Regions from separate parts of the Rhizobium sp. CNPSo 3670 genome, predicted to be linked through region 1. Evidence: riboswitches for the same ligand, from Rfam matches in the RefSeq annotation. Region 1 holds a riboswitch; the other holds the start of a gene.
What was found. A riboswitch is a leader RNA that binds a small molecule or an ion and turns the genes downstream of it on or off. The one in region 1 is predicted to bind S-adenosylmethionine.
Positions count from the first base shown of each region.

Region 2: another riboswitch for S-adenosylmethionine. It lies ahead of metA (homoserine O-acetyltransferase MetA); the one in region 1 lies ahead of AC13QO_RS11095 (O-succinylhomoserine sulfhydrylase).

Region 1 is NZ_JBXSOL010000008.1:216,768-220,943, forward strand. Features, by position in the region: gene AC13QO_RS11080 (hypothetical protein) at 265-543, shown strand; tRNA gene AC13QO_RS11085 (tRNA-Gly) at 567-640, opposite strand; gene AC13QO_RS11090 (2'-deoxycytidine 5'-triphosphate deaminase) at 702-1,796, opposite strand; SAM riboswitch at 1,871-1,949, shown strand; gene AC13QO_RS11095 (O-succinylhomoserine sulfhydrylase) at 1,993-3,177, shown strand; gene apaG (Co2+/Mg2+ efflux protein ApaG) at 3,402-3,794, shown strand; gene AC13QO_RS11105 (hypothetical protein) at 3,844-4,176, opposite strand, start outside.
Region 2 is NZ_JBXSOL010000033.1:5,013-9,188, reverse strand. Features, by position in the region: gene AC13QO_RS25270 (GntR family transcriptional regulator) at 1-20, opposite strand, end outside; gene AC13QO_RS25265 (aldose epimerase family protein) at 151-1,173, opposite strand; gene metA (homoserine O-acetyltransferase MetA) at 1,292-2,215, opposite strand; SAM riboswitch at 2,265-2,342, opposite strand; gene AC13QO_RS25255 (ABC transporter ATP-binding protein/permease) at 2,495-4,176, shown strand, end outside.

The sequences.
Region 1 (4,176 bases):
GATCACGTCGCGGGTTCTCGTGCCATAGGCCACGGAGCAGAGCTTCTTGAGAGCGCTCACGACGCTCCAACGGAAGGGATCGGGCTTACCTCAACCGATCCTGCCTTTTTCGACACTGCCGATCTAGCAGACACCGCCGGTTTCGGCAACGCATGGATTTCCGGGCAGCACTTCTCGAACGAAGGCGGAGACGCCGTTTCAACTGGTGCGTCTGTTGCGATCGGGAGTAAGATCGCCACGTTCTGCGCATCGGAAGGGATGGATATGAAACCGGCAATCATCGGCCTCATCGGCACACTCGTTCTGGCGGGATGCAACACCGTCAGCTACAGCGGCCCGGGCCTCGAACCCATCCCAGGCAGCATCACCTATCACGGCCAGCCGCGCACCAAGCTCACCAAATCGCCACCCGGCTCCTCCTTCCCGCATGATTTTATCGACCAGTACGGCCAACAGGTGGAGGAAACCTACATCATCCAGCCCGACCGCAGCCTGATCATCGCACACCGCCGGTATAAGCCGATTCGGTTTTTCGGGGATTAGAAGGACATCGCTGGAAAGGCAGCTGGAGCGGGTGAAGGGAATCGAACCCTCGTATTCAGCTTGGGAAGCTGCTGCTCTACCATTGAGCTACACCCGCGATGACCTGAGATTTCCAACAGATGGGGGCCGCTGTCAAGTCGCGGCCCGTCAGGCCGGCGTCAGATGCGGAAATGTTTGGAAAGCTTGAGGCCCTGGGCCTGATAGTTGGAGCCGAGGCCGGAGCCGTAGAGACTGGCCGGTTTTTCCTGCATGTGCTCGTAGACCAGGCGGCCGACGATCTGGCCGTCTTCGAGGATGAAGGGCACTTCGTGGCTGCGCACTTCGAGCACGGCGCGGCTGCCGCGCCCGCCGGCCGGCGCATGGCCGAAGCCCGGATCGAAGAAGCCGGCATAATGGACGCGGAATTCGCCGACCAGCGGATCGAAGGGGGTCATCTCGGCGGCATAATCCGGCGGCACATGCACGGCTTCGCGCGAGACGAGGATATAGAACTCGTCGGGATCGAGGATCAGCTCGTTGCGGCCGCGGCTGTAGAGCGGCTCCCAGAAATCGAAAATATCGTGCTGGTCCTTTTCATCGACGTCGACGACGGCGGTATGGTGTTTGCCGCGATAGCCGATCAGGCCGTCCTTGTCGCCGGTGAGATCGATCGACAGCGCGATGCCGCCGCCCGAGACGTTCGGCTGCTTGCTGGCAACGAGCGTTTCGCTTTCATGCAGCCTCAGAAGTTCCGGCTCGCCGAGCACGGACTGGCCGACGCGGAAGCGGATCTGCGACAGGCGCGAGCCGCGGCGCACGACGATCGGGAAGGTGCGCGGGCTGATTTCGAGATAGAGCGGGCCGGAATAGCCCGGCGGGATCTTGTCGAATTCCTGGGCGTAGTCGGTGATGACGCGGGTGAAGATATCGAGCCTGCCGGTCGAGCTCTTCGGATTGGCCGAAGCCGACATGTCGGCAGGCAGCGCCAGGCTCTCCATCAGCGGTACGATATAGACGCAGCCGGTTTCGAGCACCGCGCCCTGGGAAAGGTCGATCACGTGCAGGCTCAGCCGATCGAGCTTGTCCGAGACCAGATGCGAGGGGCCGGGCATGAAGGAAGCGCGCACACGAAAGGCCTTGCTTCCTAAGCGCAGGTCGAGGCTCGCCGGCTGGATCTGATCGCGGTCGAGCTCCCGCTCGGAGTTCAGACGCCCCGTTTCGAACAGTGCCGCAATCGCGCGGTCCGCCAGAATTCCAGTTTCGCGAGCCATAATGCCCCATCCATCATTTTGCCGCCGACAAAACCAAAATCGGGGAATTGACGCAAGCAGCTAACAGCAGTATTGCAAAATTATCCCGTGGTGATTTGGCCGGTCGGCTTGCAGCCACGTTAAACAAGTGGCTAAAAAGACCGGGTTATGAAACCGGTCTGCTTTTGCGGCCGGTTTTTTGTTATGTGAAGGTGATGGCATGAGCAAGACCTGGCGCCCGGCAACCCAACTCGTGCATGGCGGCACGCTGCGTTCGCAATATGGCGAAACATCAGAGGCAATCTATCTCACCCAGGGTTTCGTCTATGAGACGTCGGAAGCGGCCGAAGCCCGCTTCAAGGGCGAAACGGACGGCTTCATCTACGCTCGCTACGGCAGCCCGACCAACGACATGTTCGAAAAGCGCATGTGCGCATTGGAAGGCGCTGAAGATGCCCGCGCCACCGCCTCCGGCATGGCAGCCGTCGCCGCCGCCGTCCTCTGCCAGGTTAAGGCAGGCGACCACATCGTCGCCGCCCGCGCGCTGTTCGGCTCCTGCCGCTGGGTCGTGGAAACGCTGGCGCCGAAATACGGCATCGAGTGCACGCTGGTCGACGGCCGGGATCTCGCCAACTGGGAAAAGGCGGTCTGCCCCAATACCAAGGTATTCTTCCTGGAGAGCCCGACCAACCCGACGCTCGAAGTGATCGATATTGCAGGCGTCGCCAGCCTCGCCAACCAAGTCGGCGCCAAGCTGATCGTCGACAACGTCTTTGCGACGCCGCTCTTTCAGAAGCCGCTCGAACTCGGCGCCCATATCGTTGTCTATTCCGCCACCAAGCACATCGACGGCCAGGGCCGGTGCCTCGGCGGCGTGGTGCTTTCCGACAAGGAATGGATCGACGAGAACCTGCACGACTATTTCCGCCATACCGGCCCGGCCATGTCGCCGTTCAATGCCTGGACGCTGCTGAAGGGCATCGAAACGCTGCCGCTGCGCGTCAAGCAGCAGACTGAAAATGCGGCGAAGATCGCCGATTTCCTGGCAGAGCAGGGCAAGGTCGCCAAGGTGATCTATCCCGGCCGCAAGGACCACCCGCAGTCTGACATCATCGCCAAGCAGATGACCGGCGGCTCGACGCTCGTCTGCTTCGAGCTGAAGGGCGGCAAGGAGGCGGCCTTCGCAGTGCAGAACGCGCTTGAGATCATCAAGATCTCCAACAATCTGGGCGACAGCAAAAGCCTGATCACCCATCCGGCAACGACGACGCACAAGAACCTGACGGAAGAGGCGCGTGCCGAACTCGGCATTTCTCCGGGCACGGTGCGGCTTTCGGCGGGCATCGAGGATACGGACGACCTGATCGAGGATTTCGCGCAGGCGCTTTCCAAGGTTTCGGCCTGATCGACTGGAATAGCGGCCGGACTTCAATGAGGAGCCGGCCGCCGATCTGCGGGAACAAGTACCCGCGCGCCGGCGTTGCGAAGTAAAATTAACGCTGACGATTAGGCTTAACGATCGAAAACCATACGATGATCACCATTTGACCGCTGATCAACGTTCCGTTTCTTGATGGACGGGGCCTCTTTATAAGATACGAGTAACATATCTTGACTATGGTGCAAGGCATGTATCGCGCCCTCACAAGAGATATCGAAGTCGTGGTCGAACCGTTCTATCTGGAGGAGCAATCCGATCCGGAAGACGATCGCTATGTCTGGGGTTACCGGATCGTCATCAGCAACAATTCCGGCGTCGCCGTACGCCTCATCAATCGCTACTGGAACATCACCGACCAGAACGGGGTGGTGGACGAGGTGACCGGCCCCGGCGTCGTCGGCGAACAGCCGCGGCTCAGCCCCGGCGACACCTACGAATATTCCTCCGGCTGCCCGCTCGACACGCCCTCAGGCCTGATGTTCGGCCATTACCAGATGGAAACGGATGAAGGCGAGCTATTCGACGTCGACATCCCCGCCTTCTCGCTGGATTCACCGGGGCTACTGCGCGTGCTGAACTGAGCGCAGGCCCCAAAGTCGATATGCTCGATTCACCCCCAGATGACATGCATCAGAGATCAAAAGGATCCGAGGCCGTCCGGGTGTCCGGCTTTGCTTCGAACGGATCCTTTGATTGGGGCGTGGCTGGCCGCTGAGCGACTGCAGCGTTTACCGCCTTTTGGCAGGTGAGCATCTCATCCGTTGCCCTGACCGAATTTTTTAAACTCAGCGCAACAATCTGCTTTCCGTTGAAGGTGGCGCGAAAACCCAGTTTACGAGCGAACTCGGCAATGAGACTGGAATCCTTAAAATCGATCCATAATCCCTTGAAGCCATCAAGATCGAGAGCGCTCGCATTCGCCGTCCATTGAGAACGATCTAACGACAACTCGATGGGATATTG
Region 2 (4,176 bases), on a different contig from region 1:
ACTAGACTGGTTCTATCCATGGACAGACAATAGAACCTATATAGAACCAATCGGCAAGTCTGAATCGGACAAGGCATAAAAAAACCCTCTCCGGCAAACTGAAGAGGGTTCATAACGCTCAAATTTGACAGCCGTGCGTCTCTAGAATGCTCAGCTCTTGGTGAAGATGTAGTCTGTCTCCTGGCGCAGCACTTCGCCGGGGCGCAGGACCGCATTCGGAAAGCCTTCGTGATTGATGGCATCCGGCCAGACCTGCGTTTCCAGGCAGAAGCCGGCGAACGGGCCGTATTTGCGCCCGCCGAGGCCGGGAGCACCTGTATTGAGCTTGAAGCCGGCATAGAACTGCACGCCCGGCTCGGTGCTGCGCACTTCCAGCGACACGCCGGAATAGAGGCTGCGGGCGAGCGCCACAGTCCGCTTGGCGGTGCGTTCGCGAGACAGGCAGAAATTATGGTCGTACAATGCCTGTTCATTGCCGACGAAACGCTTCATCGGAGCCATCTCGCGGAAATCGAATTCAGTGCCGGCAACGGGCCGGATTTCGCCGGTCGGCACCTGCTTTTCGTCGGTCGGCAAATAGTGATCGGCGGCGATCATGATGTCGTGGCCTAGCGCATCGTCGCGGCCGTCGAGATTGAAATAGGCGTGCTGGCAGACATTGGCGAGCGTCGGCTGGTCGCTTGTTGATTCGTAGGTGATCGACAGCTCGCCGTTGCCATGCACCCGGAACGTCGCCTGGATGGTGCAATTGCCGGGGTAGCCGGCGCGGCCGTCGGGATCGACGATCTTCATCACCAGCCGGTCGACGTCATGCTCGACGATCGTCCAGTTGCGCTTGCCGATGTTGTCGCTGCCGCCATGCAGATGCGTCACGCCGTTTTCGTTCCGCTCGAGCTGATAATCCTTGCCGTCGAGCGTGAACCTGCCGCCGCCGATGCGATTGGCGCAGCGGCCGGGCGTCGCGCCGAAATAGGCCGAGTAGAGCGGGTAGTTGTCGAACTCCTCGAAGCCAAGCTGCAGCGGCGCGTCATGTCCCGCAAGGCGCAGATCCTGGATGACCGCGCCCCAGGTGATGATCTTGGCCGTCAGGCCGCCGCCATTGATGACGACGCGATAGACGGTTTCGCCCGCCTTCGTCTGCCCGAAAACATCCCGCTCCAACTTATCCGACATAATCGACCGTCCGTTCCTTTGCGCGTCCGATAAGACGCGCGGCGCTATAGAGTTCCGGACCGGAACCTGCCCGCATTTGCTCCAAACCGCAACCGGGCAGGTCAGAAACAAATGCCGGTCAAAGATCCATGCCGATCTCTTCGACGTCATAGGGCGTCGTCTGGTAAATCTCATTGATCCAGTTACCGAACAAGAGGTGCGCATGGCTGCGCCAGCGGTTCTGCGGCGCAAGCGTCGGATCATTATGCGGGAAGTAATTATGCGGCATCCTGATCGGCACGCCGGCATCCACATCGCGGAAATACTCATCCGAAAGCGAGGTGGAATCATATTCGACGTGGTTGAACATGTAGAGCCGCCGGCCCCTCTTCTCGTGCACGAGGCATACGCCCATCTCGCTGGATTCCATCAGGATTTCCAGGCTTGCGGATTTCTCGATATCTTCGCGGCGCACCTCGGTCCACCGCGACACCGGAACCTCGAAATTGTCGGAAAAGCCGTTCAGATAGATGGACGAAGGCTTCAGGTTTCGGTGCCGGTAGACGCCGAAGGCCTTTTCCTTCAGCTGATATTTCGGAACGCCGTGGAAGTGATAGATCGCCGCCATCGCGCCCCAGCAGACGTTCATCGTCGAATGGACGTTGGTCTCGGTCCAATTAAAGATCTCCTGCATCTCTGCCCAATAGGTAACGTCCTCATAGGGCAGAAGCTCGATCGGCGCTCCGGTGATGATGAAGCCGTCGAACTTGCGCTGCTTCACCTCTTCCCAGGTCTGGTAGAAGGCGAGCAGGTGATCTTCGGATGTGTTCTTCGCCTTGTGGCCGCCGATGCGGATGAGCGACAGCTCCACCTGCAGCGGCGAAGCGCCGACGAGACGGGCCATCTGCAGTTCGGTCTTGATCTTGTTGGGCATCAGGTTGAGCAGGCCGATCTGCAACGGTCTTATATCCTGACGGATCGCCATCGTCTCGGTCATCACCCGCACACCTTCCTGAACCAGGGTTTCGAAAGCGGGCAGCGTATCGGGGATCTTGATGGGCATTTGCGGTCAACTCGATCGAAAATAAAAAACCGGCGGCGAAAAAATCGCTACCGGTCCGCACGCGGCCCTTTAGCGACTTTTTTAACGTGGCTGCAAGCCGGCCGGCCAAATCACCACGGAGTGCCTTAATTAGTCCCAGTTGAGCCGCGAATCAACTCCGAATGCATGCAGGAGCGGAGCGTCAAGAATCATCACAGTTTAATGACTGATAAAATCTGTTGATAGACCGGTAACGCCACCATGTTAATAATGACAGTATGGGCGGTTTGGAAAAGCATGATGGCAGATAAGATCGAGGGGAGGCCGGGCACCAGGAGGCAGGATAAGGTTGGTTACGACTTCAGCCTGACATATCGCCTCGGAGTAATGTTCTCGGCATTCTGGAATTCTGAAGTGCGTGGCAAGGTGCTGTTTCTGGCAACAGTGCTGATCCTCGTCATCCTTCTGACAGCTTATGGCCAGGTCATTCTGAACGAGTGGAACGCCCCCTTCTATGATTCGCTCGAGCGCCGCGATCTCGGCGAATTCTTCCATCAGCTCGAAATCTTTGCGATGATCGCCGGCACGCTGCTGCTGCTCAACGTGCTGCAGGCCTGGCTGAACCAGATGACCGCGCTCTATATGCGCGAGGGCCTGTCGCGCGATCTCGTCAATCAATGGCTGAAGCGCAAGCGGGCGCTGCGGCTCGCCTCGAGCGGCCTGATCGGCGTCAATCCCGACCAGCGCCTGCACGAGGATTCCCGTAACCTCGCCGAAAGCACGACAGGGCTCGTTCTCGGCCTCTTACAGTCAACCATTCTTCTGGTGAGCTTCATCGGCGTGCTCTGGGAGCTGTCGAGCGGCTTCGTCTTCCACATCAGCGGCCACAGCTTCTCCATTCCAGGCTACATGGTCTGGGCAGCGATTTTTTATGCCGCCTCCGCCTCGGTGCTGAGTCAGGTCGTCGGCCGCAAGCTGGTCAAGCTCAATGCCGACCGGTTCTCGAAGGAGGCCGAGCTTCGTTTCTCGCTGATGCATGCCAATGAGAACATGCCGGCAATCACCGTCGCTCGCGGCGAAGAGAATGAACGCCGGCGCATCAACACCGACATCAGTTCGGTGCTGAGGGTGGTCAAGCGGCTCGCCATGGCCAACACCAATCTCACCTGGGTTTCGGCCGGCTACGGCTGGCTCGTGATCGTTATCCCCATTATCGTTGCCGCACCCGCTTATTTTTCCGGCGGCCTCACCCTCGGGCAGCTGATGATGTCGGTCGGCGCCTTCAACCAAGTCAATACGGCGTTGCGCTGGTATGTCGCCAATTTCGGCCCGATCGCCGAATGGCGTGCCACGCTGATGCGCGTCACCGACTTCCGCCAGGCGCTGCTCGACATGGACGAGGACTTTGCTGTGAAGGGCAGCATCGCCTATGAAAACACCACCCCCGACAGGCTGACGCTGAAGGATGTGGTGATCAATGCCAAAATCGGCGAAGACATCGAGGAATGCGGCGGTTTGCGCCTGCGTGAAACCGACATCGTGATCAAGGCCGGCGAAAAGATCATGATCAACGGCGATCATAGCGTCAACCGCAAACTGCTGTTCCAGGCCTTGGCCGGGCTCTGGCCGTGCGGCAGCGGCACGATGGGTCTGCCGCCGATCGACGACATGCTGTTCGTTCCGCAGATTGCCTATATTCCGGGCGGCACTTTGCGCGAGGCGCTTGCCTTCCCCGAAAGCCCGGATGCCTACGAGCAGGCTGCCGTCGAGGCGGCCCTTGAAAAGGCCGGCCTGCACTCTCTGATCGCAAGGCTCGATACCCGCGCCCGCTGGGACAAGCTGCTCGACAGCGATGAACAGAAGGCGATCGGCTTCGCGCGCCTGCTGCTGGTGCGCCCGCGTTGGATCATCTTCGACGAAGTGCTCGAGGGCATGGAGCCGGAATGGCAGGAGACGATGTGCAGCGTGCTGACTTCGATACC